DNA from 3 places in the Anoxybacillus sp. UARK-01 genome. Region 2 is predicted to be linked to each of the others. Evidence: riboswitches for the same ligand, from Rfam matches in the RefSeq annotation. Region 2 holds a riboswitch; each other region holds the start of a gene.
What was found. Region 2 has a riboswitch for thiamine pyrophosphate ahead of thiM (hydroxyethylthiazole kinase). Riboswitches for the same ligand answer to the same signal wherever they lie in the genome.

Region 1 (10,174 bases), on a different contig from region 2:
GCTGACTATTCTCTCGGATCCACTGCCTTACAAGCAGCCGTATTGTCTTCCCTTTCTCACATTCTTGTGATTGTGCCTATGGAGGATTCACTTGACTGGATGCTATATGAATTACGTCATCATGAAAAATGCATCATCATTCGTTGCGCTTCTGATTGGGGATTCGCCCATTCATTGCGATGCGGACTCCATCTTGCTATCAAGCTTCATGCTGAAGCAGCCGTGGTAATGCTAGCCGATCAACCATTTATTACAGCTGCTATGATTAATGATCTTATCAACGCTTATTGCCAACATCGCACCGATTATGTCGCTTTTTCATCCAAATCGAGGCCTTCTCCGCCCATTCTCTTTAGCGCTGCTTTATTCTCTGAACTGCTCGACATTTATGGTGACGAGGGAGCACGCCAGCTGTTTCGCAAGAATAGCCACTGGAATGGAAGGTTACTAACAGCCAATGACATGGACTTGTTTTTCGATATTGATACATTCGTAGACTATGAAACAGCGATCAGGCGCTGGAATCAAAAAAGGAGGGTTTATCATGATCGGAAAGAGCGTCATTCGCAAAGAGGCTTGGGATAAAGTAACTGGGCGGGCCAAATATACTCATGATAAGCTGCAGCAAGGCATGCTGCACGCCCATCTTGTTACAAGCCCTTATGCTCACGCTCTTATTCACGAAATTCACTTCGAAAAAGCGCTCTCCGTTCCAGGAGTGCGCGCTGTCGTGACAGGAAAAGGACTTCCTCTGACAGGAGAGGATTTACGAGACCGGCCGCCAATCGCTTTTGATAAAGTGCGTTATCATGGTGAAGTAGTGGCGATCGTAGTCGCCGATACCCCTATACAAGCAGAGAAGGGAGCCAATCTGGTTCAAATCGTATACGAGCCGCTCCCAACGGTCGGTTCGCCACGTGCCGCATTACAAGCTGACGCCCCGTTGATTCATGAAAATCTAGGAAGCTATGAAAAAAATGATCACACTTATCCTGAACCGAATACGAATATCGCCCACCGCACCAAAATTCGCAAAGGCAATATGGAAAAAGGCTGGAGCGAAAGCGAAGTCGTGATTGAGACCAGCGTCGCATTTTCCCCCTCAGATCATTTAGCGATGGAAACAAGATGTGCAACAGCCGAAATTTTTCCGGACGGAAGGATTGAGATCACCGCCTCTACCCAGTCGCCATTTATGATCAAAAAACTAATCAGTACTTATTTTGGCGAAGATGTCGGAAAAGTGGTTGTGCATACGCCTTTGGTCGGCGGGGGTTACGGAGGAAAGGCACCCGTTCAATTAGAACTGCTCGCTTATTTAGCCTCTAAAGCAGTGAGAGGCCGTAAAGTCAGCGTTTGGAATACAAGGGAACAGGACATGATTACATCGCCCGTGCACATCGGAATGGAGGCGACTGTCAAGCTCGGTTGTACAAAGGATGGAATGATAAAGGCGGCTGAAATATTGTTTTTATTTGACGGAGGAGCCTACTCTGATAAAGCGATTGATGTCACTCGTGCTGCCGCAGTAGATTGCACAGGGCCCTATCGCATTGAAAATGTATGGTGCGATTCGCTCTGTATCTATACGAACCATCCATACGCCTCGCCTTTTCGTAGCTTTGGCCATTGTGAACAAGCCTTTGCCATTGAACGGGCCATGGATATATTAGCTAAAAAGCTGGGCATGGATAAGCTCGAGCTGCGGCTGAAAAATGCGATTTTGCCCGGCCATACGACTCCGACCCGCGTCCTTCTTAATCGAAGCAATGTCGGCAATTTGCCCGCTTGCATCAAACGGCTGCGCGAGCTCATTCAGTGGGATCAATGGCAGCGAATCGAACTAAATGCCCGCACTGTTCGCGCCAAGGGTGTAAGCTGCTCCTGGAAAACATCCACGATTGACACCGAGGCCAGCTCCGGTGCGATTGTAACTTTCAACCCTGATGGAAGCGTTAATCTCATGTCCGGCGTTGTCGAAATCGGCACAGGCTCTAAAACGGTTCTTGCCCAAATTCTTGCTGAAAAGCTAAAAATGGACATTGATGATATTCACGTAAAAATGGATATCGACACGCAAAGCACACCAGAGCATTGGAAAACAGTCGCCAGTCGCGGCACATTTATGGGGGGGCGAGCTGTGTTAAATGCAGCCGAAGATGCCATTCGGCAGTTAAAAGCGATCGCTGCTTGTGTGCTCCGCTCCCCCATCGAAGATTTAGAAGTCGGCTACGGCAAAGTATTTGTACGCGATGATCCTGCTATTTTTATTCCGATCAAAGATATTGCTTATGGCTATAAATATCCGAACGGAAACGCGATTGGCGGACAAATTATTGGACGCGGCAATTACACGTTGCGTCATTTAACTCCTCTTGATAAGGAAACAGGAGCAGGGAAGCCCGGCCCAGAGTGGACGGTATGTGCCCATGCAGTAGAAATTGAATTCGATAAACGCGATTGCACCTATCAAATTCTTAAAGCCGTATCGGTCGTTGATATCGGGGAAGTGCTCAATTGGAAAGCAGCGATCGGACAGATCATCGGGGCAATGAGCATGGGGCTGAGCTTTGCCAGCCGCGAAACCTTTTTATTTGACCGATATGAGCGCGTATTAAATCCACAGATACGGACCTATCAGCCAATCCGCTTTGGCGAGCATCCAGAATATATAGCCGATTTTATCAAAACACCTCAAATAGATGCGCCTTATGGAGCACGAGGCGCTGGAGAGCACGGTCTCATCGGCATTCCTGCAGCACTGGCCAATGCCTTATCAATCGCTGCTGGCGTTCCTCTTAACAAATTGCCGCTGTTCCCTGAACAAATTTGGCGAGCGCAAAAGGGGAAATAATATGGTTTCATTTGATTTCACATACCATCGTCCATCATCAATCGAAGAGGCCGTTCAGTTATTTGCATCGCTTCAGCGTCAAGGAAAAACGCCCATCTATTATAGCGGAGGAACAGAAATCATTACCCTCTCGCGCCTAAATCTTGTATTTGCAGATGCCGTTATTGATATCAAGCACATTCCAGAATGCCAGTCATTTGACATTTCACAAAATCAATTAGTACTCGGCACCGCTCTTACTCTTACCGCTATTGAGGAAACAAACGCATTTCCGCTATTAGCCAAGGCGGCAAGTGAAATTGCAGATCGCACGGCGCGCAATCAGATTACGCTTGGAGGCAACATTTGCGGCCAAATTTTTTACCGTGAAACCGTACTGCCTCTTTTACTTGTAGACAGTGATATTGTGATTGCTGGAAAATCGGGGGTTCAGCAAAGACCGATTCATGAAGTCTTCCAGCAAAGCATCCAACTGCAGCCTGGGGAGTTTCTTGTGCAAGTCAAAATGAATGCGGCATATTTAACGATGCCCCATGTCCATATGAAACGCCGAAAACAGGGCAAGGTTGGCTACCCGCTCGTCACCGTTTCCGCTTTAAAAAAAGGAAATGAACTCCGCACTGCTTTTAGCGGCGTCTGTCCATTTCCATTTCGTTCGCCAAAAGTAGAAGAGATGTTAAATGCCCGCCATCTTCCGATCGACGCACGAATCGACTATGCGTTACAGCAATTGCCCGAGCCGATTTTAGATGATATCGAAGGTTCAACGGAATATCGTTTATTTGTGTTAAAAAATACACTTTGGGACATTCTTACTGAACTGGAGGAGTCCGAAAGATGAATTCATCATCCAAATGTGAAATACCGCTTACTGTCAATGGAGAGAAATACTCCGTCATAGCCAGACAAGCGGATACGCTTCTTTTTGTTCTTCGCAATCACCTTGGTTTGACAGGAGCCAAGCCGGGTTGTTTAAACGGTGATTGCGGTGCATGCACCGTATTGATGGCTAAAACTCCGATTAAATCGTGCATGATACTAGCCATTGAAGCCATTGGAAAATCCGTTACAACCATTGAGGGATTGCGCGATACCCCTATCCAACAAGCATTTGTCGAACATTTCGCCTTTCAATGCGGATATTGCACGTCCGGTTTTATTATGAACGCCCATGCTCTTGTTGAAAGTACGCCGAACGCCTCGGACCCAATCATTGAAAAATGGCTTGAATCCAATGTTTGCCGTTGCACCAGCTACTTTGAAATCGAGCAAGCGGTCAAATCTGTGCTCGCAGAAAAGCAAGCAAGCAAAGACTGATTACTTTTTAGCCTTTCCCGCCATATTGGCCGGGAAAGGCTTTTCTGCGAATGAACCAGATGCTCTTTCTTATTTGCTTCATACGCACCCCGTGATCCGTCAGCAAGACAAATCCATGTCCCTATTGAGCTTGATCATTGATAAAGTCTCGAACCGGTTTCAACAAACTCCTTCGCTTTTCGCTTCATCCCGTCCTCTTTTATGCTTTTTTGCAAATCATGGGAAATTTTCATCGAACAAAATTTGGGACCGCACATGGAACAAAAATGAGCCACCTTCGCCCCTTCCGCCGGGAGTGTCTCATCGTGATGTTCCCTAGCCCGTTCCGGGTCCAGCGAGAGATGGAATTGGTCGTTCCAACGAAACTCAAAGCGCGCTTTCGACAGCGCATCATCCCGCATTTGCGCCCCTGGATGCCCTTTCGCTAAGTCAGCAGCATGCGCCGCAATTTTATAAGCAATCACTCCTTGGCGCACATCCTCCTTATTCGGCAATCCTAAATGCTCTTTCGGCGTCACATAACAAAGCATCGCGGTTCCATACCAGCCGATCATTGCCGCACCGATCGCTGATGTAATATGGTCATATCCCGGGGCGATATCCGTCGTCAGCGGACCAAGCGTATAAAATGGCGCACCATGGCAAATCTCCATCTGCCTGTCGACATTTTCTTTGATTTTATCCATCGGCACATGCCCAGGCCCTTCAATCATCACTTGGACATCATGCTTCCATGCTATTTGAGTGAGCTCGCCAAGCGTCTCTAATTCTGCAAATTGCGCTTCATCATTCGCATCGGCAATCGATCCAGGCCGCAAACCGTCTCCTAACGATATGGCGATATCATAGGACTTTAAAATTTCGCAAATTTCCTCAAAATGAGTGTATAAGAAATTTTCCTGATGATGGGCCAAACACCATTGCGCCATAATCGAGCCACCGCGCGACACAATTCCTGTTGTTCTTCCAATGGTCAACGGTATATAACGAAGCAATACCCCAGCGTGAATCGTAAAATAGTCAACTCCTTGTTCAGCCTGCTCAATCAGTGTATCGCGATAAACTTCCCACGATAAATCTTCAACTATTCCATTCACCTTTTCCAACGCTTGATAGATCGGAACCGTCCCAACTGGAACAGGGGAATTGCGAATAATAAACTCTCTCGTCGTATGAATCTGCTTTCCTGTTGATAAATCCATGATCGTATCTGCTCCCCAGCGGACAGCCCAGAGCATTTTCTCCACTTCTTCATCAATTGATGAAGTGACGGCTGAATTGCCGATATTAGCGTTAATTTTGACATGAAAACGTCTCCCAATAATCATTGGTTCACTTTCCGGATGGTTGATGTTGGCTGGGATAATCGCCCGCCCGGCCGCGATCTCTTGACGGACCAGCTCCGGATCCATCTGCTCCCGAATAGCGACAAATTCCATCTCCGGAGTAATGATCCCGCGTTTCGCATAATGCATTTGTGTGACTGCCTTGCCATTTTTGGCACGTAGCGGCGTCCGCTTAAAGGGAAGATAGACGTTCGATTCCTTTCCTTTTGAGAGACCGTTGTCCTCTGGACGCACGGGCCGTCCTTCATATTCCTCGACATCGTCTCTTTCTAAAATCCAACGCTTGCGCAGTTCAGGAAGCCCGCGGTAAATATCCGCTTGAAATTCCGTGTCGGTATACGGTCCGCTTGTGTCATATACACAGATCGGATCGTTTTTAGACTCTCCGGCTTCCGTCTTGGTTGGGCTTAGCGTAATTTCACGCATAGGAACGCGAATATCAGGACACGATCCTTCTACATACACTTTTTTACTGGCTGGAAACGGCATAGAAGATAAAACGTTTTGCATGCAACCCTTCCTCCTTTTTGTTTCATTCGATCTAAGGGCTACACCAAAACGTACGAAAAAAAGACGGTGGGGAAAAAGCAAAAATCGGGTTCTCCAAAAAGAGAACCCGATGGAATCAACAAATAGCGCAAAGTATATGCAACAATCCATACTCCCACTATCTACTTCCCTACGCTGGCATAACCCAGATCAGGTTCAAAGGGTCAAAGAACTTTCGCGCGTTCTTCTCTCAGTCCAAGCTATTGGACTCCCCTAGTAGATCCATTATTTACTTTTAGGGAAAGTTTAGCATATTTATTCATTTATGTAAACATTTTTCTTATGTTTTCCTATACCCGAAATTTCCCTAATAGATTCTGCATTTCTCCAGCCATTTCATTCAGCGCAGAAGCAGAAGAAGCGATTTCTTCCATAGAAGCCATCTGTTCTTGGGTCGCTGCTGAAATATGGCTAGAGCCCGCTGACGATTGCTCCACGATTTCTGCCATATGTTCAATGGCTGAAGCAACGTTCTGGGCGCTTTGCGTCATTTGGCGAATCACGACTGAAACTCCTTCAATTTGTTCATTGACCCCGTTAATAGATTGCCGGATTTGTTCAAAAGAAAGTCCGGCTGTTTGAACGACATGAAGCCCTTGAGAAACTTCATCGGCAACAACATCCATTGACCCAATGGCTTTATCGGTTTCTTGTTGAATGTCATCAATTAATTTTGTAATTTGCTGGGCGGATTGTGCCGATTGCTCCGCCAGCTTTCTCACTTCATCAGCGACAACGGCAAATCCCTTCCCTTGCTCTCCCGCCCGCGCTGCCTCGATTGCCGCATTTAATGCGAGCAAGTTGGTTTGTGAAGAAATCCCTGTGATGACTTGCGTGATTTGGCCGATTTCAGTAGAACGTTCTCCTAATCCTTTAATGATTTGACCGAGCAATTGGACATGCTCATGAATAAAACGCATTTGCTCTTCCATTTTTTCAATCGATTGTTTTCCTGCTGCCGCTTTCATCAACATTTCGCCTGCATTCGTAGTCACCTGTTCTGTATTCGCAGCGACTTGCAGTAAGGAACTGGAAATTTCATTCATGGAATAAGACGTTTCTTTTGTCATCTTGGCTTGTTGGTCTGAGTGAGATACGATGTTTTCCATGGTTGTTGCAATTTGTTCCGTCGCTTTTGTTGTTTGCTCCGTATTATGGGAAAGCTGCTCGGCAAATAACGTCATCTCATCTGAATGGCGCTTCATATGCGCCATGACCTCACCCCATGTTTTGGCCATTTCGTTCATGCAAAGAGCGATCGGCCTCAGTTCTTTGACACTCTCCACAGGAACTCGCACAGATAAATCGCCTTCCGTCATTTTTTCTAAATAGTCATTAATGATCGCAATCGGTGCAACAAAACGACGATAATTCAAAGTAGCTGACAAAATACCTAGAACAATTCCAAATAATGCCGTCCCTGCTATGGTCCATCCAAAAGCGGAACCGCTGATCCCGTTTCCTAAGCATACCGCTAGAGCAATTAGCACCACTCCAGGAATAACAACCATCAGAGTGCGAATAATATAGCTTGATAGTGACACCTTTGTTCCCTCCGAATTTTCAGTCAATTCATAAATATTATATCATTCCTTTTCTACAAAACGGAAGATAATTTTTATTATAGTATACTTTTAAAAACCGACATATTAAGACATATAAATTATATATTCGCTCTTATTATTTTATAAATATAACGAACAACGACTATTTGATTCTTCACTTATTCCATTTCGTCTCATGAAGCATTGGGCATTTCTCTAGGACTATCGCATGCTGAATATTTTCCTCGTAGCGGATCTGCTTGCTCCATGTGACAGAAATCGGCAAGAGCCTGCTTTTCAGTGCGCAAAAATGGAGGCAGCCCTCCCCTAGCTATCTATTTCTCCCTCTTTGCAAAATCACAGCGATTGATTGCTCCTGTTATCAACTCTGACTTCGCATTCCACTTCAGCGCTGGCGTTTCCCTTGAATCAGACGAAACAAAAGTGGTAAAATCACGAAAAAAAGGAGCCAATATTATCCCATGAAACAGGGGAAAACGCCTCCCTCCTTTTCCATGGGCGGGAATACCTACCCCCCTTCTCGGCAAAGTGTAGGTGGGAAGCGTTCAAAAAAGGAAAGGGGATTAACGATGATCGGATTCATTGGTCTAGGACTTATGGGAAGCCGTATGGCAAGAAATTTACTTGAAAGCGGGTATGAGCTTATCGTCCATAACCGCACAAAAGAAAAAGCCGCTCCGCTGTTAGAAGCAGGAGCAAAGTGGGCCAATTCGCCGAAAGAAGCCGCTGAACAAGCCGATGTACTCTTTACGATGCTTGCCCATCCAAAAGCGGTTGAAGCCGCTGCTTTTGGGGAAAACGGCTTTTTGCATCATTTATCGCCAGAAAAGCTGTGGGTGGACTGCAGCACGGTGGATCCGTCCTTTACGCTCCAAATGGCAGAAGAGGCCAGAAAGCGAGGCATTCACTTTTTAGATGCTCCTGTCTCCGGCTCGGTGATTCCGGCCGAAAAAGGAGAGTTAGTCTTTTTTGTAGGCGGGGATCCGAAAGATCTTAAGAAAGTGGAACCGATGTTGAATGTCATGGGGAAAGCGATCCATTATCAAAGAGAAAATGGCAAAGGAACAGCCATGAAGCTTGTCGTGAATCTAATGCTCGCTCATTCAATGGCAGCTTTCGCGGAGGCGGTCACACTTGGCGAAGCGCTTGGTTTAGAGACAGAAACGGTTGTCAACACGCTTCTGAACGGTCCGACCGCTGCCCCCTTTTTAAGCGGGAAACGCGAAAAAATTCTTCAGCGCCAGTTCGCAACAGAATTCCCGCTTGCATATATGCAAAAGGATTTACAGCTGATCGCCCAAGCCGCTTATGAGCATCACATTTCTTTGCCGCTTACGAATGTCGCCAAAGAAATCTATGGCCTCGCCAGCCAGAATGGATGGGCTCAGGAAGATTTTTCAGCGATTTATTCGTTTTTATCAATCAAAAGAAAATAACCGCCTGTCTCCATAAACAGCGCAGCGACAGGCAGCGGATGATATTCCTTTATTCATCGTTTATGATTCATATGGGCGGCTTTGATAAAAGAAATTCGGCACAACGACCGTATTGTCATAGTTTTTATGAAAAATGTGCGTTGTCGCTGGTGAAACAGGAGGAATCAGCCACGTCCAATCCCCTGTGACATGGCGGCACGCTTCTCGTTCTTTCTGCTCAAACAATTTAAATTGCTGGGCGGCTGTATGGTGGTCGACCATACTGACACCCGCTTTTTTATAAGAATAAAGCACAGCCATGTTTAATTCAATTAATGCTTTATCCTTCCAAAGTGTTGCATTTGTACTCATATCAAGCCCCATGCAAGAAGCGATCTTTGGAAGCATATTGTAACGGTAATCGTCAGCCAAATTGCGCGCCCCGATTTCCGTTTCCATATACCATCCGTTAAATGGCGCAGCCATGTAGCGAATGCCGCCAATTTCCAGACACATATCAGAAATAATCGGCACCGCATACCATTTTAACTGCAGATCCCGAAACCATGAAAAGCTCGGATGTTCCAGCGGCACTTCTAACACAAGCTCTTTTGGAATTTCGAACCATTTCGGCTGTTTTCCTGAAACTTGAATAACAAGCGGCAAGATATCAAAATGGGTGCGTTCCCCTTCCCAGCCGAGCTGTTGGCACGCCTTTGTCAACGTAAGCGAGGCAGAATCGCCAATGATTCCGTCCCTTGTCTCATAGCCGGCATAACGGATTAATTGATGGTTCCAAATACGAACGGTCCCATCCGGTTTAAAGACGGTAATCGTCGGCCGGATCTTTCCATTGTTTGTCGCAAACTCAATATGGTGCAATAAATGGGCAGCCACATCCTCTTCTGTTTCAGCATGCCTAACATCGATGACCTGCAACGTCTGCCAAAACAAGCGACCGATGCAGCGGTTGCTGTTGCGCCACGCCATTTTGGCACCATGCTCCAGCTCTTCATACGTATGGCTATAAGTGCCCGTTTGCTCCATTTCATCGCGGATTTGCTGCAAACGCTGGCTGATTGTTTCTTCACTTTTTCCCAATTCCTGATAGCACAACCGAATAAACTG
Region 2 (10,174 bases):
CACGGTAAAATGTATTTTTCTGTCTGTCCGTTCGTCCGGATTCTCGCGGCAAAGGAAGCGCAAAAGCGATGAGGCAAGGCCGCTAGCGAATGGCGGAGGATATAGAAACATAAGCTTTGAGCAACGTTTGGATTCAGAAAGTGGAGGGACAATGCATCATAGAACATGATGGAAGTCACCTTTTCGTTACACCATTTTTTCACACCGTTCTTATGGCTGCTAGTATTTGGCTTTCATTCATTTGTTACAAGGAAAAAGCTCGGCCGTAACAGCCGAACTTTTTCTTTAGATTCGTTTCAAACGAACAGAAGCCGGTTGTTATACAATAATCCGCTCCGGATGGGTGTATATATTGAGGGTTGTTCCGCGAATAAAGCCGACAACGGTCATGTGCAAGTCATCGGCGAGCTGTAACGCTAAATCGGTCGGGGCCGATTTTGAAAGTACGATTCCTGCCCCCATTTTCGATGCCTTCAGCAATACTTCCGAAGATACGCGGCCGCTGAAAGCGACGAGCTTGTCACGCATCGGAATCGCATGGTGCAAACAATAGCCATAAATTTTATCAAGAGCATTGTGGCGACCGATATCAGAGCGGGTGATGATCATCCCTTCTTCATTGCATAAGGCCGCATTATGCACTCCTCCTGTATGGCGAAAAACCGTGCTTTCATTTTGCAATGTATTCATAAGAGCGAAGCATTTCTCAACGCGGATGCGTGTGGAGGTTGTAATCGTTTTTGCTGTTTTTACATCATTTAATAAATAAAACTGTCGGCTTTTTCCACAGCATGAGCCGATGAACCGTTTGGAAAAAGAAGAAGCCGGGGCTAGAGGTACGGACAGATCAACATAGGCAAACCCTCGCTCTTCGTCAATGGATAATTGATGAATATCATCGTGGAAACGAATCACTCCTTCAGAAGCAAGGAAGCCGAGAACAAGCTCATCAAGGTGCTCTGGCGAACAAACGAGCGTGGCAAACTCCTCTCCATTCACGATCATGGTCAATGGCTGTTCAAGAACAATGGCGTCCTCTTGCTCGTGAAGTTCTCCCTCCATATATTTATAGATTTGCTTGGCAGTCGTTATATTCGATTTCACACTTTTCACCTTCTTTTCATATATAACCTCGAAGCTATCAGGCGTATATAAAGCCGGGTGAATCTTTCACCCTTTTCCTTTTAGAGATGTCCTCTTGTGTGGTGATAGAACTCCAATGAAATGTGCCCATCTTTCTTCCTTCCGTGGGCAGGCATGAGAAACAAGTCAAGAACTTGCCTGCGACTGTCGAAACCATCGAATTCTCCTTTGATTTACTCTATTCAATGAAGTGATGTTTTTCTTGTTTGACTGGTCGGATCAGGATCGCTGATTTATACCATTCATCCTCTCCTTTTTATCGATCATGCTCAAAGGCTCAGCTGCATATTGATTGAGGAAATAAGAAGAGATGATATAATATAATAATACCATAAAAATGTAGGAATGTTTCGAAAATAGGATGACCAATAAAAAAGGAGGAGCGAAGATGGGCAAAACGAAACACACCGGCCCAATCAAACTGAATCAGCGTCCCCAACCCTCGCTTTGGGCGAGCCTTTTGCCGATGGGAGTTGGAAAGATAAAGCCGCATCATCTCCGTGATACTTTAAAAGTGATGCTGGAAAACAAAGACCAGCTTGCTTATGCCTACCGCATTTTAACGCAGGGAGTATGCGATGGTTGTGCGCTCGGTGTATCCGGACTTCATGATCAAACATTGACAGGTCCGCATCTTTGTACGACTCGTTTAAACGTACTTCGTCTAAATACGATGCCAGCAATGGACCCAAAATGGCTGGAAGATGTGGAGGAGCTGCGCAAAATGGACAGTACAGAGCTGCGCAAGCTTGGCCGCATTCCCTATCCACTGTCACGAAAACCAGGAGAAAAAAAGTTTACAAGAATTAGTTGGAATGAAGCGTTTGAACGGATTGCCCGAAAAATCCGCTCACTTGATCCGAAACAGATCGCTTTTTATTTGACAGCGCGCGGCATTACGAATGAAGTGTATTACACTGCTGCTAAGGTAGCGCGCTTTTTAGGAACAAACAACATCGATAATGCTTCACGCATTTGTCATTCACCAAGCAAAACAGCGTTAAAGCGTTCACTTGGAATCGGTGCATCAAGCTGCAGCTATAAAGATTGGATCGGCACAGATGTTCTTGTCTTTTGGGGATCTGTGGCTGCCAACAACCAGCCGGTATCGACGAAATATATGTACGCTGCGAAAAAAGCAGGTACGAAAATCATTGTTGTGAATCCGTACCGTGAGCCGGCTATGGAAAACTACTGGATTCCGTCCATTTGGGAAAGCGCTTTATTCGGAACAAAAATCGCAGATGATTTTTATCAAGTCCATATTGGCGGAGATATCGCCTTTATAAATGGAGTTATCAAGCATTGGTTTGAGATGGAGGATGCAATTAATTGGGAGTTTGTCTCCAAACACACGAACGGTGTTGACGAGCTGCGTTCGCATGTCGCGAAATATGATTGGCAGACGCTTGAGCAGTCATCGGGGCTTTCAAAGGAACGAATGTATGAGTTTGCTAGATTACTGGCTAATGCTAAGTCAGCTGTATTTGTTTGGAGCATGGGATTGACTCAGCACCGGTTCGGTACGGATAATGTGTCACAAGTCGTTAACCTTGCCTTGCTTCGCGGGTTTATCGGACGTGAGCATTGCGGCGTCATGCCGATTCGCGGCCATAGCGGCGTGCAAGGTTCGGGGGAAATGGGGGCTGACCCATTTGTTCTTCCGGGCGGCGAATTTGATGAGGAAAATATTACCCGTCTTGAACAAATATGGGGCTTTCCGATTCCTCGCTGGCAAGGGGACACAATCGGACAAACGATTGAAAACATCTTGCTTCCCGACGGTCATGAACGAAAAGTGAAGCTGCTGTATACGAGCGGCGGCAATTTTCTTGAGACGATGCCGAATCCTGATTTTGTTCGCCAGGCGCTTGAACAGTTGGAGCTGCGCGTGCATCAAGATATTATTTTCAATACTTCAACGCTCTTAGATGCGAAGGAAGAGGTGATTATTTTACCGGCGATGACGCGATACGAGCAGCCGGGTGGCGGTACCTCGACCAGCACAGAGCGGATGGTCTATTTCAGTCCGGAAATCGACGGCCCGCGCATTGAGGAAGCGCGCGCCGAGTGGAAAATTTATGTCGATCTCGCCTCTAGAGTCAAGCCGGAACAAAAGCATCTCATCGAGTTTCAAAACGCTCAGCAAATCCGCGACGAAATCGCGGTGGCCAACCGAAACTACGACGGCATTCAACATTTACGGAAAAAAGGCGATGTGTTTCAATGGGGCGGCGCGTGGCTTTGTGAAGGCGGCATATGCCCGACACCGGACGGCCGCGGAAACCTTATTCCGATCGAATTGCCGGAGCTGCGCAAGACGGAAGGCAGCTTTTTTGTCACAACAAGGCGGGGCAAGCAGTTCAACTCGATGGTCTATAGCGAGAAAGACCCGTTTAATAACGCCGACCGTTATGATATTTTGCTGAACGAAGAAGACGCCAAATCGCTCCATATTCGCGACGGCGAACCGATCGTTGTGTACAACCGGCATGGCATGATGCAGGGGCGCGCCAAATACGCGGACGTCAAACGCGGCAACATCGCCGTCTATTGGCCGGAGGGAAATGTGCTCATTCCAAAAGGAGTGTATGAAACGTACGCGCACATTCCGGAATACAATACGGTGGCCATCGTTGAGAAAGCGGAGCATTATCATGCGCAAAAGGATCAAAACTATGCAGAAAAACGGATTGAAGAGCTCGAATTAAATGTAGAATAACGTTTGCGAAAGCGCCATTCCAAATAAGAGGGAATGGCGCTGTTTTTTTATGGGGGCATCAAGCGCCGAAATGTTAGAGGTTCTGCAAAAGAGAGGCAGGCCGCAACGATGAAAGGGGTTGTGTCGACTTAGACCACACTTGATATGCATGGTGCTTCTTGAGAACAAAGGCGGCTCATAGAGTTGTATCCATAGTATAGAGACGGTCGAGCCGCACGTTTTTGCTATACATGCAATTTTTTCTGTATAATTTCCTCTTTTTGTTAAAAGATAAAAATAACATGATCAGACAAGAGGAGGAGAAGAAATGACGATAACAGAAAAGCGACTTTTGCTCTTCTCATTCCTTGTGATCGCTTTGTTTGTATCGCCTTATTTTATTTTAGGCGAGAATGCGCATATGCGAGTACATGATAATTTAGATTCCAACATCGCTTGGTACAAGGTGCTCGCCAACAGCGGTCAGCTGTTTGGGCCGGTGGGGGCGGTCATTCCGCAAATCATTAACGGTCTGCCGCGAAATGCCTTTGGGACAGAATTTAGCGGAATCGTATGGCTCCATGCGTTATTTCCATCGATTTATGCTTATGGACTCAGCCAGCTGATTACAAGGGTATTTGCTTTTATAGGAATGTACTTATTGCTGAAAACGCATGTTATGAGAGAGAAAGAATGGGCATGGATTCGCATTGGTGTAGCACTTGCTTTTGCATTAACACCATTTTGGCCGTCCGGAATGTTAAGCACGCTTGGTATGCCGCTGGCACTTTGGGCGTTTTTTAATATTCGCGCTGGCAGGCGGTCGTGGGTGGATTATCTCGTGCTTACACTATTGCCGTTTTACTCTGGTCTTGTACTTGGTTTCTTCTTTTTCCTCAGTGCTCTGGGCATTTGGTGGCTTGTGGATGCAGTGAGGTATAAAAGATGGAATCTGCGCTTTTTGGCCGCCATCATCTATATGACTGTGTTATATTTAGCCGTTGATTATCGGCTTGTTCATTCACTTCTATTTTCCGAAGAGCCAACAAGCCGCGATGAATATTTTCATGCTGATCTTTCTTTTTGGCGTGCGGTTCGTTTGACATTTAAAAATTATATTCTTGGTCATACGCATGTCATGACCGTGCACGGACTCGTGATTTTACCAATCACGCTTTTCGCCTTGTATTTTGTGGGAAAAAGAAAGCAATGGCGGCAAGAAAGGCTGTTTTTATTTCTTCATGTGCTTAACTTTGCCCTTTCGCTGTGGTATGCGTTTTGGTTTTATCGAGGGTGGCTGCCACTTACAGAACGGTTTGATCTTCTTAATAAGTTTAATTTTGCCCGCTATCACTTCTTGCGACCTATGGTGATTTACGTATTGTTTGCTCTTTCATTGCGAATCATATGGCAGCATGCTAAAGCATGGAAAAATGTTGTGTGGCTGGCGCTTGCGCTGCAGCTTTTTATTTTAGCTATATTTAACGAAGAAATTATGTATCAAAATAAGCCGTCGTTTCGCCAGTTCTACGCTGAAAAACAATTCGCGGAAATTAAACGTTATATCGCGCGGCCCGTTGATACATACCGCGTTGCCAGCATCGGCATTCATCCGGCCATTGCTCAATATAACGGCTTTTATACGCTGGATACGTACAACAATTTTTATCCGCTCGAATATAAACATCAATTTCGGCAAATCATTGCTCCTGAGCTAGCCAAAAACCAGACGCTGCGCAAGTATTTCGATAAGTGGGGCGGCCGCTGCTATTTATTTGTCGATGAGCTTGGCAAGCACTACATGTTTAAAAAGAATTCAAAGAAGAAAATTCAACATTTAGAGCTGAATACCGATGTATTCCGCAAGATGGGCGGTCGTTATATTTTTTCGGCGCTTCCGATCGAAAACGCAGCCCAAAATCAGCTGCGGCTTGAGAAAGTGTTTCATTCCAAGGAATCCGCATGGACGATTTATTTATACAAAGTAGCATCATAGGGAGGAGAGCATCATGAGCGAACCTGTATTAACGATTGTTGTACCTTGCTACAACGAAGAAGAAGTGCTTCCGGAAACGATTCGGCAGCTGCGCGAACTGCGCGAGCAGCTTGTCAGGGAGCGGCTTATTTCCGAACGTAGTGCTTTACTATTTGTCGATGATGGAAGCCGAGATGCAACATGGACGATCATTTACAAAGCGAGTTTGCATTATCCGGAGGTCAAAGGGGTCAAGCTTGCCCATAATGCCGGCCATCAAAATGCGTTATTAGCTGGTTTGTTTTCCGCAAAAACTCGCTCAGATTGTATCATTTCCATTGACGCCGATCTACAGGATGATGTGTCGGTCATCCGCCAGTTTGTACAAAAATTTCATGAAGGGTATGAGATTGTATACGGGGTTCGCAACCGCCGCGATACAGATACGTTTTTCAAGCGTCATACAGCACAGGGATTTTATAGAATGATGAAGGCGATGGGCGTTCACCTTATATATAATCATGCCGATTACCGCTTGATGAGCAGGCGTGCGGTTGAAGAGCTGGAACGATTTGAAGAAGCCAATTTATTTTTGCGAGGAATTGTTCCATTGCTTGGATTCCGTTCAACTGTTGTTTATTATGATCGAAAGGAACGACTTGCCGGTGAAACAAAATATCCGCTAAAAAAAATGATTTCCTTTGCTCTTGACGGTATTACGTCATTTAGTGTGACACCTATTCGTTTTATTTCCATGATCGGGTTGGTTTCTTTTTTTGTCAGCCTGTTATTTGGTGCTTACTTCCTGTTTTTAAAATGGACCGGTCACACACAAACGGGATGGACATCGTTGATTACATCGATTTGGCTGCTTGGAGGATTGCAGCTGATTGCTTTTGGGCTAATCGGTGAATACATCGGAAAGATTTATAAAGAAACGAAACGGCGCCCTCGTTATATTGTGGACTTAGATTTATTTAATTTGCCATTGCCGCGATCTTCCTCGTTTCATGAAGAGCCAAGAAGAACGGAATCATTGCCGGGAGGGAGCACATAATTTTTTGCTTGCATTCTCGGGTAAGAAGGGGTAGACTGTGCTTGTAAACAGTGAAAAGGATACGGGAGTCTGTGGAATCAGGCTGAGAGTACGGCTATCATCCGCCGTTGACCGTTTGAACCTGTTGGGTAATGCCAGCGTAGGGAAAGTGATAGAGGCGATATAGATGCACTTTGCTTACGCGCAAAGTGCATTTTTATTTGCAAATCCAGCTGGACAAACGAATAAGGGAGAGGATGGAAAAGATGAATTTGCAACATGTGGCAGAAGTGCTCGATCAAGTGCGCAAGGCTAATCCACTTGTGCATAACATCACAAATGTAGTTGTGACCAATTTTACAGCAAATGGTCTGCTTGCGCTTGGCGCTTCACCAGTGATGGCCTATGCCAAGCAAGAAGTAGCGGATATGGCGCGAATTGCCGGAGCGCTTGTTTTAAATATCGGCACGCTAAATGAACAGGAAATTGAAGCGATGCTGATTGCCGGCAAGGCAGCAAATGAACAGGGAGTTCCTGTGATTTTCGATCCGGTTGGAGCGGGAGCGACGCCATATCGCACGGAAACCGCCCGAAAAATAGTCCGTCAATTAAATATTGCCGTCATCCGCGGCAATGCAGCAGAAATCGCGAATGTTATCGGCGAGCGGTGGGAGATTAAAGGAGTGGATGCCGCCGAAGGAAGCGGCGATGTGGTGGCACTAGCGAAAAAAGCAGCACAGCAGTTAAAAATGACAGTCGCTATTACCGGAAAGGACGATGTTGTCACAGACGGAGCGACGGTTTATGTGGTTCATAACGGTCATTCGCTGTTAACAAAAGTCACTGGGACAGGCTGCCTTGTCACATCTGTAATCGGAGCGTTTGCGGCTGTTGAAAAGGACTATGCAGCAGCGGCAACAGCGGCGCTTGTCAGCTATGGCGTGGCGGCGCAACTAGCTGCTGATGAAGCGGCAGAGTATGGGCCTGGAAGCTTTCAAATCGCCTTTTTAAATCAGTTGGCCAAAGTTGGCGCGGAGGCCATTAGTCAATATGGATCCTTTACCAAAGTTGAATGAAGGGGAGAGACATGGTGAATCAAGTTTATAAAGCATTAACGATTGCTGGGTCAGACAGTGGAGGTGGAGCCGGCATTCAGGCGGATTTAAAAACATTTCAAGAGTTACGCGTCTTTGGAATGTCTGCATTAACGGCGGTAACGGCGCAAAATACGCTTGGCGTGCAGGGAGTGTATCCGCTTTCTGTAGAAGCCGTTGAGCAGCAGATTGAATCCATTGGTACGGACTTAGGAGCAGACGCCGTCAAAACGGGCATGTTGTTTAATGAAGATATCATCCAAGCCGTAGCGAAAAAGGTGAAGCAATTTGGCTGGCGTCGGCTTGTCGTTGACCCGGTTATGATCGCTAAAGGCGGGGCACCACTTTTACAGGAAGCAGCGGTGTCAGCGTTAAAAACACATTTGTTGCCGCTGGCGATGGTAGCCACTCCTAACATTCCAGAGGCAGAAGTATTGACGGGGATGAAGATCCGCACATTAGAGGAACGCCAAGAAGCGGCAAAACAGCTTCACAAAATCGGAGTCACGTACGTGGTCATTAAAGGAGGCCACGATGATGTTGAAAATGCAGCGGTTGATTTGCTATATGATGGCCGTGAATTTTCCTATTTCAAGGGCGCCCGAATTGAAACGAGACATACGCATGGAACAGGCTGCACGTTTGCCGCGGCAGTAACAGCGGAGCTTGCTAAGGGGCGCAGCGTCCATGAAGCGATCGAAACAGCGAAAGCATTTATTCAAGCCGCGATTGAAAACGAACTGGAGATCGGCAATGGGCATGGCCCAACCAACCATTGGGCGTATCGGCAAAAATGGATGTCATAGGTGATAAAAATGGCGCAAACTTCAATGGATAGTCTGAAAGAGCAATTACGTGTTTATTTTATTATGGGAAGCAACAATTGTGAACGAAGTCCGTTAGAGGTGCTGGCAGAAGCGATTGAAGGCGGAATTACGATGTTTCAATTTCGCGAAAAGGGCAAAGGGGCTCTTTTGAAAAAGGAGCAGTACGCATTAGCCAAAGAGTTGCAAGCGCTTTGCCGGAAGCACCATATTCCGTTTATTGTGAATGATGATGTGGAGCTAGCATTAGAGCTTGATGCTGATGGGGTCCATATTGGACAAGACGATGAACGGGCAGATGTCGTACGAAAAAAAATAGGAAATAAAATTCTCGGCGTTTCAGCTCATAATTTGGCAGAAGCGAAACGCGCCATTGAGCAAGGCGCTGACTATCTTGGAGTCGGTCCTATTTTTCCAACCAGCACAAAAGAAGATGCAAAAGAGGCACAAGGAACGGCCGTTCTTCGTCTTATGCGTGAGCATGGCCTGTCGATACCGATCGTGGGCATTGGCGGAATTACCGCGAACAACGCAAAGAAGGTTATTGCCGCTGGAGCAGACGGGGTGTCTGTCATTAGCGCGATCAGTTTAGCTCCTTCTCCTAAAAAAAGTGCGGAATGGCTGGCAAGAGCGGTTTCTGAAGCACTGAACGAATAAGGATGTCGATCATTGGACTACTCCATATTCCGACAGAAGACTATCGCCTCAAGGAACATGACGGGCATCGCTTCATGAGTTAGAGAGAGAAATGTCGGTTGGCATTGGCTAAAGCAGTGGAATCACAAGAATCTATGTGCTATTCTATACTTGTAAGTGGTTCTTGGAAAAACTGAAGATAGGGGATTGTGACAAGGAACACCGTCCGTTACGTAAAAGCTTCAACGTTCCCTTGTCTGTGCACGGTTCGAAGCAACGAAAACCGAGCCCAGTCGAACGTGTGAAGCGGACGAATGTACAAGCTTTCTTGTCGTTTCCCATTGGAACAACGGGGAAGGTCTGCTAGCTGAAAAATCGAAGGATGTTTCCATGTTCGCAGGAATCTCCCACTTCGAAGCGAAAGTGGTAGTAATTCAAAGATGATATGATATAATGGAAAAGGAAAAGACGAAAATGAAGCGCATGGAGTGAATGATATGAACATAGGATTTGGCGAGATTGCCTTGATCGTATTTTTTGCCCTGTTACTTTTCGGCCCGAAAAAGCTGCCGGAGCTTGGACAAGCAGCTGGAAAAACGCTCCGCGAATTTAAAAATGCTACAAAAGGCATCATGGATGACGAAGAACAGAAAACGAAAAAGCACGACTGAAAAAACCGCTTGGCATAGCCGAGCGGTTTTTTAGTCTAATTCACATTCTTTGAGGGGAACGACCTTTGTCTTTTTCACGATTTTATAGCCAAGC
Region 3 (10,174 bases), on a different contig from region 2:
ACATTTTGTTCCTATTGAGATCGGGAATTTGAAAATGGTGCATGTTAGGTGTGTAATTTGACATGTTATGTCTAGTTTTGTTCATGTTAAGAAAATATTTGGGTAACTTTTCAGAATAGTTAGTATAATCGCTGTGAGTAGAGGATAATTTTTTAGTGCAAAGGGGGAGAGGATTTTGAAAGCGGTTAAATCAATCGTGATTTGGGGATTGATTTCGATCATTGGAGCCATTGGCTTTGCGGTATTGGCTCTGCACCGCGGCGAAACGATTAATGCGATTTGGCTCATTGTGGCAGCGGTGTGTGTATATGCAGTGGCTTATCGTTTTTATAGCCAATTTATTGCGCGGAAAGTATTTGAGCTGGATGATAATCGCAAAACACCAGCTGAAGTGATGAATGATGGAAAAGACTATGTGCCGACGAATAAATGGGTGTTATTCGGACATCATTTTGCTGCTATTGCAGGAGCTGGCCCGCTTGTTGGCCCTATTTTGGCATCACAGATGGGATATTTGCCGGGCACGCTTTGGATTGTAGTCGGTGTGGTACTAGCAGGTGCGGTACAGGATTTTGTCATTTTGTTTGCTTCAATGCGCCGCAACGGAAAGTCACTTGGTGAAATGATTAAAGAAGAAATGGGCTCCTTCACAGGGCTTGTTGCTATGCTTGGGATTTTAGGTATCATGATTATTTTATTAGCCGTGTTAGCGTTGGTGGTTGTGAAAGCGCTTGTAGGAAGCCCGTGGGGAATGTTTACCATTGCGGCAACGATTCCGATTGCGATTTTTATGGGAATTTACATGCGCTATCTGCGGCCAGGCCGCGTAGGGGAAGCTTCATTGATCGGTTTTGTTCTGCTGATTGTTTCCCTTATTGCGGGACAGCATGTGGCTGAACATCCGACATTAGCCAATATGTTTACATTTAAAGGGGAGACAATTGCTCTTTTAATGATTGCTTATGGATTTGTGGCTTCGGCGTTGCCTGTATGGCTATTGCTAGCGCCGCGCGATTATTTAAGCACTTTTCTTAAAATCGGAACGATCGTTGGTCTAGCGCTTGGTATTCTTGTTGTTGCACCTGATTTGCAAATGCCTGCTGTGACTAAATTCGTGGATGGAACAGGACCTGTATTTTCAGGAAATTTATTCCCATTTTTATTTATCACCATTGCGTGCGGAGCTGTTTCTGGATTCCATGCTCTTGTTTCTTCCGGAACGACGCCAAAAATGATCGAACTCGAAAGTCATGCCCGCCCAATCGGATATGGGGCGATGCTTATGGAGTCGTTTGTAGCGGTAATGGCTCTTGTCGCGGCATGCGTGCTAACACCAGGGGTTTATTTTGCGATTAATAGTCCAGCAGCTGCTATTGGCACAGATGTAGTCCAGGCTGCCCAAACGGTTTCATCTTGGGGATTTGTCGTTACCCCAGACGCATTGACAGAGTTGGCCAAAGATGTAGGGGAGCAAACGATTTTATCGCGTACAGGCGGTGCACCGACTTTGGCTATTGGGATGGCAGTGATCCTTTCAAAAGTGATTGGTGGAAAAGCATTTATGGCTTTTTGGTACCATTTTGCGATTTTATTTGAAGCGCTATTTATTTTAACGACGATTGATGCGGGAACGCGTGTTGGCCGCTTCATGATTCAAGATATTATCGGACATTTTTATAAACCATTTGCTAAAACCGATTCATTGCCGGCCAATATTATTGCAACGGCTTTATGTGTACTCGGATGGGGATATTTCCTCTATCAAGGAGTCATTGATCCGCTTGGCGGAATCAATACATTATGGCCGCTGTTTGGTATTGCCAACCAAATGCTTGCTGGTATCGCCCTTTTATTAGGAACGACTCTTTTATTTAAGATGGGGAAAAAGGCATACGCATGGGTAACGTTAGTGCCAACAGTGTGGCTATTAGTTGTAACGATGACAGCTGGATTTCAAAAATTGTTCCATCCGGATGCTAAAATTGGATTTTTATCACATGCGAAAGTATTCAGAAATGCGCTAAACGAAGGCAATATTTTAGCACCAGCGACGACAGAAGCGCAAATGCGGCAAATTATTATGAATGATTATGTAGATGCAGCGTTATGCGGCATTTTTATGCTCGTCGTTTTAGCTGTGCTCATTTCGTCGATTAACATTTGGATTAAAGTATTGAATAATAAAGCAACACCTCTTAAAGAAGCTCCTTATATTCCACGGGATGATGGAAATGGGGTTAAGCATTATGCGTAAGCTTCTAGCAAATATGATCAAATATCGGCGGCAATTTTTCGATTTGCTTGTTGGGGTGCCGAATTATGAACGTTATGTTGAACATATGAAAACGCATCACCCGGGAGAACCGATTAAGTCGCGAAAGGAGTTTTTTTGCGAGGCACAAGATGCAAGATATAACGCCAAAGGTGGAAAAGTATCTCGGTGTTGCTGAAAAAAGGGGGATTCTGATCTCCCTTTTCTCTTTCTTTGCTGTTTAGAAATGCCAGAGAACATGATAGGATTTTTTTATGGAGCCTTTATTTTGTTTTATCGGTGAAGGATTGTCGGTTTAGGGACGTTTCATCCAATCTGCTAAGGAGGAATCAAAGATGCGTATATTAGTAGTGGGGGCTGGAGCAGTCGGCGGTTATTTTGGCGGTCGTCTGCTGGAAAAAGGAGTAGATGTCACGTTTCTTGTTCGCGAAAAAAGAAAACAGCAATTAGAAAAACGAGGGCTTGTCATTCGCAGTGTCCATGGTGACGCACAGCTAACTCCCAAGCTGCTTGTTGCCGCAGAGGAAGCAGTATCGTTTGATGTTGTCATTTTTTCTAACAAAGCGTATCATTTGCCTGAAGCCATTCGCGATGTCAAGCCATATGTAGGAGAAGGAACGCTTATTTTACCGCTATTAAATGGTATTGCGCACATGGACTTGCTTTGGCAGGAGTTTGGAAAAGAGAACGTATTGGGAGGACTTTGTTTTATTGAAACAACCCTTGCAGAAGATGGAACGATTATTCAATCAAGTCCTACTCACACTGTCAAGTTCGGTGAATGGTCAGGTGAGATTACCCAACGGGTGAAAAGACTTGATGATCTGTTTTCATCATGCAATGCACGATTTGAGTTGAGTGAACAAATTGTCACTGATATGTGGCACAAATATTTATTTATTGCAGCGATGTCTGGTGTGACGACATTATTCCGTGTTCCGATGGGTCTGGTGTGCTCAGGAGAATACGGGCAAGAAATTCTTTTAGCTTTATTGAAAGAAATCGGAGCCATTATGAGAGCGCACGGGGCCCCAATTGAAGACGGCATTGAGGAAAAACAATGGGCGCAAATGAATAGCATGCCGCCGCAAATGAAATCTTCCATGCAGCGCGATATGGAAAAAGGGCAAATGGTCGAAGTCGATCATTTGCAAGGATATTTGCTTCAACTAGCGAAGCAGCATCAAATCACTACCCCGTTGCTTAAAGCTGTGTATCATCATTTAAAGTTATATGAGCGGCAAAGAGGATAGATTGAGAAGGGACGATGTTTGATTTGCTTGATATGGATAGCTTCAAATGGAAAAAATGGACAGAAGCGAGAAGCAAGAACGTTTCAGTGGACGGAATGAATAATTGAAAAGGGAGCAGTCGAAAGCAGCTAGTTGTTCGCCGCTTGGTTGCGTTTTGGTGCGGCGGAGGCAAGTTCACCGACTTGTCTCCGCCCATGTTTTTTACAGGCTTTAAGTTATGAATGGTGGGATTATTTGCTTTTCGGTTTATCATCGGCAAGTATTCCTTTGTTTGATGATGGCTGTTACTTCCTGTGAAAAATCTTGGTATCCGATGGCGCTACGAAAGAGGCTATTGTCCGTCTTGAGTATGCTTATGATTGGGGATCATTCAGGAGCGTTTTTACTTTTTTCTCAAAGTGTATTGTATCTCGATAGCGGATCATGTAACTTAATAATTAGGATATTGCATGTCGATGAATAGAGGAGGTACTACTTTGAATAAAGCATGGTGGAAAGAAGGGGTTGTGTATCAAATTTATCCGCGAAGCTTTATGGATTCCAATGGAGATGGAATCGGGGATCTTCGCGGCATTCTTTCAAAGCTTGATTATTTGCACGATCTTGGAATCGATATCATATGGATTTGTCCGATTTATCCATCGCCAAATGCCGACAATGGATATGATATAAGTGATTATTATGCCATTGCTGAAGAGTTTGGAGATATGAACGATTTTGACGAACTGTTGCAGCAAGCGCATAACCGCGGCATGAAAGTCATTTTAGATTTGGTGATTAATCACACAAGCGATGAACATCCGTGGTTTGTAGAGTCACGTTCTGCAAAAGATAGCCCGAAACGCGATTGGTATATTTGGCGCGATGGTAAAAATGGAAAAGAGCCGAATAACTGGGAAAGTATTTTTGGCGGATCGGCTTGGGAATATGATCCGTTGACAAAACAGTATTACTTGCATGTTTTCGCGGCGAAGCAGCCTGATTTAAATTGGGAAAATGATGAGGTGCGCCGCGCGTTGTATGAAATGATTAAGTGGTGGCTGAATAAAGGGATTGACGGTTTTCGTGTTGATGCGATTTCTCATATTAAGAAAAAGCCTGGGCTGCCAGACTTGCCGAATCCCAAGGGGTTGGATTACGTTCCTTCCTTTGCGGGCCATATGAATCAAGAAGGCATTATGGAATATTTAAAAGAGTTGAAAATGCAAACGTTTGCGCAATACGATATTATGACTGTCGGAGAAGCGAATGGCGTAAAGGTGGAGCAGGCGGGGGAATGGGTAGGAGAAAAAGAAGGCATTTTTAATATGATCTTTCAATTTGAACATCTGGGATTATGGGAGAAAACCATCAATCATCAAGTGGATGTCCGCCAATTGAAGCGTGTGTTGACGAAATGGCAAAAAGGGCTTGAAAATGGCGGCTGGAATGCTTTGTTCCTTGAAAATCACGATCAGCCTCGCTCTGTTTCAACATGGGGAAACGATAAGGAATATCTTAACGAAAGTGCCAAGGCGCTGGGGGCGCTCTACTTTTTCATGCAAGGAACTCCGTTCATTTATCAAGGACAAGAAATCGGGATGACCAATGTCCGTTTTCAATCGATTGATGAATATCGTGATATTGCGATTAAAAACCTTTATCGAAGCGAGCGGGAAAAGGGACGTTCACATGAAGAAATCATGCCGTCGATTTGGCAAAAAGGACGCGATAATTCCCGCACGCCGATGCAATGGTCTGACGAGCTTCATGCCGGCTTTACTACAGGAACGCCATGGTTAGGAGTCAATGAAAACTATAAAACGATCAATGTAAAAAGGCAGCAAAACGATCCGCATTCAGTTTTCCACTTTTATAAAAAAATGATTCGTCTGCGCAAGGAACATGAAGTATTGGTTTACGGCATGTATGATCTAATTTTAGAAAATGATCAAGCGATTTACGCTTATACGCGGACACTTGGGCATGAACAAGCGGTTGTGATTGTCAATTTGAGCCCTAAATCGGTTCTTTATCGCTATGATGCCATCAAACTATCTTCAGACCATTTAGCGCTGCAAAACTATGAGGTCAAGCCGCATAAAAACGCGACCCGTTTTAAGCTGCGGCCGTACGAAGCGCGTGTTTATATAAATCAAATTTAGCATTTGGAGCCTATGCAATGATCTATCGTTTGATGAGTCAACATTTGCTCAAAGCGGGCAGGTGATCATCGATTTCAGTCCGTCCAACCGAACAGCATCGCTTTCAGACGAACGAAATTCTCTGGAAGCGGTTGGTTGTTCATCGCTTGCATTTATGTTTGATATAGAAAATGGAATTGATAGCTGATTGGCAAGAAGAAGCGCTATTTTTTCAATGGTCAATAACAGATCTACGGAGAAGTCTCCCATCTCTAAACAAAGGGGAGGGGGGAAGATCTATACTTTATAGATACGGTGTTAGGAACAAACAAAGGATTTACTTAGTGATAGGGCGAATGGTTAAGTGGGAGGGATGAAGAAATGAATGATATTCGCTATCCGATTGGAAAATTTGAAAAGCCAGCTTTGTTTCAAGAAGAGAAGATAAAGGAATGGATCGCTGATATTCGTCAATTGCCAACAGCGATGCGTGAAGCTGTCAGTGGATTCAATGAGGAGCAGTTGAACACACCTTATCGTGAGGGGGGCTGGACGGTAGCGCAAGTGGTCCACCATATGGCGGATGCCAGCATGAATGCGTTTTTGCGCACAAAATGGACGATTACCGAAGCGGCTCCTTCCATTAAACCATTTGATGAAAATGCTTGGGCCGAAACGGTCGATGCCCGTTCGGTGTCAGTCGAGCTTTCTTTGCGTTTGCTTGAAGGAGTTCATGGACGTTGGACACAGCTGCTTGAATCGTTGGCAACAGAAGATTTTCAAAAAACGTTCTATCATGAAGGGACCAAAATGGAAATCGATTTATATACATTTGTGGCTATGTATGCTTGGCATGGGAAGCATCATACTGCACATATTCAGCAATTGCGCCAGAAAAAAGGATGGTGAAATGACGGACATCGTGCTTGATGTCCGTCATTTGCGTGAATGCACTTCGTAGATGGCAAATTTTAAATAATCGCCTTCATCGGCAGCAAGCAGCTTCGGATGATCATAGCCGGCTCCGCTCCAATGGACTTGGCGCAAAATTTTTTTTGCATCAAATGCAGCTTCTTCCACCATCGCTTGAAACATATCAGCATGGACATGGTAGGAGCAGCTGGCTGTAACAAAAAATCCCCCATCCTTTACTAATTTTAAACCGTTTAAGTTAATGTCCTTATATCCGCCCAAGGCCTTTGGAACAGAGTGAGCCGATTTGGCGAATGCCGGGGGATCAACAATCACGACATCCCACTGCTTTCCTTCGTGCACGGCCTCTCGCAAATAATCGAACGCATTGGCGACAACGAAATCAACGTTCGTAAAACCGTTTAGTGCTGCGTTTCGTTTCGCTGTCTCAATCGCGTGATCGGAAATATCGACAGCGGTGACATGCTTTGCTCCGTATAAACAAGCATTGAGCATAAACGAGCCTGTATGGGTGAAACAATCCAAAACGGTTGTATCCGTGTCGATGAGCGGGCGAATGGCGGCGCGGTTTTGCCGTTGGTCAAAGAAAAACCCTGTTTTTTGCCCGTTTTCAATATCAACGATGTATTTTACCCCGTTTTCTTCAATGATCACTTCTGTATCGCATGTGCCGTACCAAAATCCTTTTTCTTGCTCAAGCCCTTCCAGTTCGCGGACATATACATCATTGCGCAAATAAATCGCTTTTGGTTGAAATACTTCAAGCAAGCCTTTTAAAATCCAGTCTTTTCGCTTTTCCATTCCAAGGGAAAGAATTTGCACAACAAGTACATCTTCGTATTTATCGACAATAAGCCCCGGCAAAAAATCGGCTTCACCATAAATGGCGCGACAAGAACGGACACCTGGAATCATTCGTTCCCGATATGCCCATGCTTGACGAATCCTTTCCATGAAAAATGTTTCGTTCAATTCTTCGTCTGCATGGTGAGTTAAGACGCGCACAATCATTTGTGAGCGAGGATTAATATACCCCTTTGCGAGAAAGTAATGCTGATGGTTATAGACGTTCACAAAATCGCCTGGTTCAAAATCACCTTCAATGTAGTCTACTTCACTTTGAAAAATCCAAGGATGGCCTTGCTCCAGCCGCTTTTTGCGCTTTCGCTTCAAAAAAACGTTTGCCACATTCTTCACTCCATTAAATTAAGTTATTTGCCTTCTCTATCATACAGAATTGCCGATCAGGAAGCAATGATAGGAGGGGAGACTTGACAATCATACGAACAGTGATATGATAAATTTAAATAACTTTATATCCATGCTTCTAATCATCCACTAGGGGGGCCTTTAGATAGGCTGAGATCAAAGTGTGCCTTTGAGACCCTTAGAACCTGATCTGGATTATGCCAGCGTAGGGAAGTGGAAGTGGCGTACTGGCTTTATAAATGTTTGTAAACCACTTTCTTTGCGCTCGCGAAAGAAAGTGGTTTTTTATTGATTCAAGCATGGATATGTTTCCAAATGAAGGAGGGATTGACATGTCATTTTCACAGTTATTGCGTCAAAAGGTAGACGCTATTTGGGAGGCAAGCTTTCATCATCCATTCGTCAAGGAGCTTGGTGAGGGAGCGCTCGACCTGGCGTGCTTTCGTTATTATGTTTTGCAAGATTCCTATTATTTAAGCCATTTTGCTAGAGTACAAGCGCTTGGAGCTGCACGAGCGTTTGATTTGGCAACAACAGCGCGGATGGCGCATCATGCGCAAAATACTCAGCAAGCGGAACTATCTTTGCATGAGAAGTTTGCAAAGCAGCTCGGAATCACGGAGGAGGAAAAAGCTTCGTTCGTTCCGGCACCGACGGCTTACGCCTATACTTCTCATTTGTACAGGGCAGCGTATGAAGGTCATTTAGGCGATGTGATTGCTGCTATTTTACCATGCTATTGGCTTTATTACGAAATTGGTGAGAGATTAAAGCATTGTACGCCGCAGGAGCCGATTTATCAAGAATGGATTGCCGCTTATGGATCGGAATGGTTCCGTCAGTTAGTGGAAGAACAAATTCAGCGATTAGATACGGTAGCAGAAAACGTGTCGGAAGCGGATCGCAAGCGAATGGAACAGCATTTTATCATTAGCAGCCAATACGAATATTCATTTTGGGAAATGGCGTACCGTTTAGAAACATGGCCAATTCAAGGAAAGGAGAAAGTAAAGGATGCAGACAACCAAGGGATTGAAATTAGCTGATATTTTAATTACAATTGTCATTTCCATTGTATTTGGAATTGTGTATAAGCTATGGGGACCATTCTACTATTTTGTTAAGCCGTTTGGCTTCCATCTTGATCAACTCATTTATGGAATGTGGTTCATTGCCGCTACTGTTGCCTTTTTAATTATTCGCAAGCCTGGTATTGCCCTTTTGGCGGAAATTGCTGCTTCATCAAGCGAATTTGTGACCGGCTCTGAGTGGGGACTTGAAGTATTGATTTACGGTGTCGTACAAGGATTGTTTGCAGAGCTTGCTTTCGCTGCGTTCCGCTATAAGCGATTTGATGTGTTTGTTGTGTCGCTTGCGGCGATTGGCTCAACCATTGGTTCGTTAATTATGGACTATTATAAAGGATACATTGAAGCGCTGGCTCCATGGAATTTAACATTGTTCTTTGTTGCACGGTTTGTTGGCGCGATTTTAATTTCCGGCGTGTTTGCTTCCTCTTTAGTGAAAGCACTTGAAGCCACTGGAGTGACGCAAATGGTTCGTTCCGCATCAAAAGAAGATTATGATCAGCTAGACCGTTAAAGGGTGAAGAAAATGGAACTCGTAGCTTTTGTTGACCAGCTGCGGCTCAAATTCCCCGGAAAAGAAGGCTTGCTGTTTAAAGACTTGTCAGTTTCTTTTTCAAGAGGGGAGAAAGTATTGCTGTTAGGTCCATCTGGATGCGGCAAATCGACGCTGTTGCAAGTGCTTTGCGGATTAATTCCGCATTCAGTGGACATTCCTATGAAGGCGAAACATATTCAGGTGCCTGATAACTGGGGATATGTGTTTCAAGATCCTGATTCGCAATTTTGCATGCCGTTTGCGGATGAAGAAATTGCTTTTGCGTTAGAAAATATCAGGGTGCCCCGTGAACAAATGGATGATCGCATTTGTGAATTGCTGCAAATGGTTGGATTATCAATCCAGCCACATACAAATATTCATGAGCTATCGGGAGGAATGAAGCAACGTCTGGCGCTTGCTTCGGTTCTTGCGCTTGAGCCTGATGTACTGTTTCTTGATGAGCCGACAGCGATGATTGATGAAGAGGGAACCGCAGAAATTTGGAAGACGGTAAAACAAATTGCTCATGATAAAACGGTGATTGTCGTCGAACATAAAATTGAACATGTGCTGGATTTCGTGGACCGCATCATTTTATTTAATGAAAGCGGAGACATGATCGCGGACGGCGATGCGGCTTCGATCTTTCAAACCTATAAATCTGTGATTGCTTCACAAGGAATTTGGTATCCGGGAGTTTGGGAGGATTATAGGAAAAAGCGGAGAAATGAACAGCCAGCTTCTGCATCAGATCATGA

Region 1: it holds a riboswitch for thiamine pyrophosphate, as region 2 does, so the genes downstream of both, thiC (phosphomethylpyrimidine synthase ThiC) here and thiM (hydroxyethylthiazole kinase) in region 2, are expected to answer to the same signal.
Region 3: it holds a riboswitch for thiamine pyrophosphate, as region 2 does, so the genes downstream of both, tenA (thiaminase II) here and thiM (hydroxyethylthiazole kinase) in region 2, are expected to answer to the same signal.

The regions. Positions count from the first base shown of each region.
Region 1 covers NZ_NASY01000013.1:531-10,704, reverse strand. Annotated here, with positions in the region: gene B6A27_RS01335 (NTP transferase domain-containing protein) at 1-585, shown strand, start outside; gene B6A27_RS01330 (xanthine dehydrogenase family protein molybdopterin-binding subunit) at 542-2,854, shown strand; gene B6A27_RS01325 (FAD binding domain-containing protein) at 2,856-3,695, shown strand; gene B6A27_RS01320 ((2Fe-2S)-binding protein) at 3,692-4,171, shown strand; gene thiC (phosphomethylpyrimidine synthase ThiC) at 4,306-6,027, opposite strand; TPP riboswitch at 6,177-6,291, opposite strand; gene B6A27_RS01310 (methyl-accepting chemotaxis protein) at 6,357-7,610, opposite strand; gene B6A27_RS01305 (NAD(P)-dependent oxidoreductase) at 8,201-9,067, shown strand; gene B6A27_RS01300 (nitric oxide synthase oxygenase) at 9,128-10,174, opposite strand, start outside.
Region 2 covers NZ_NASY01000056.1:36,974-47,147, forward strand. Annotated here, with positions in the region: gene fdhD (formate dehydrogenase accessory sulfurtransferase FdhD) at 319-1,104, opposite strand; gene B6A27_RS17595 (FdhF/YdeP family oxidoreductase) at 1,532-3,865, shown strand; gene B6A27_RS17600 (DUF6044 family protein) at 4,173-5,840, shown strand; gene B6A27_RS17605 (glycosyltransferase family 2 protein) at 5,854-6,876, shown strand; TPP riboswitch at 6,928-7,039, shown strand; gene thiM (hydroxyethylthiazole kinase) at 7,122-7,931, shown strand; gene thiD (bifunctional hydroxymethylpyrimidine kinase/phosphomethylpyrimidine kinase) at 7,943-8,755, shown strand; gene thiE (thiamine phosphate synthase) at 8,765-9,430, shown strand; gene B6A27_RS17625 (twin-arginine translocase TatA/TatE family subunit) at 9,907-10,080, shown strand; gene B6A27_RS17630 (amino acid permease) at 10,111-10,174, opposite strand, start outside.
Region 3 covers NZ_NASY01000031.1:55,399-65,572, forward strand. Annotated here, with positions in the region: gene B6A27_RS04760 (carbon starvation CstA family protein) at 176-2,254, shown strand; gene B6A27_RS04765 (YbdD/YjiX family protein) at 2,247-2,450, shown strand; gene B6A27_RS04770 (ketopantoate reductase family protein) at 2,608-3,525, shown strand; gene B6A27_RS04775 (glycoside hydrolase family 13 protein) at 4,002-5,669, shown strand; gene B6A27_RS04780 (YfiT family bacillithiol transferase) at 6,030-6,557, shown strand; gene B6A27_RS04785 (class I SAM-dependent rRNA methyltransferase) at 6,585-7,769, opposite strand; TPP riboswitch at 7,912-8,019, shown strand; gene tenA (thiaminase II) at 8,123-8,836, shown strand; gene B6A27_RS04795 (ECF transporter S component) at 8,805-9,392, shown strand; gene B6A27_RS04800 (ABC transporter ATP-binding protein) at 9,405-10,174, shown strand, end outside.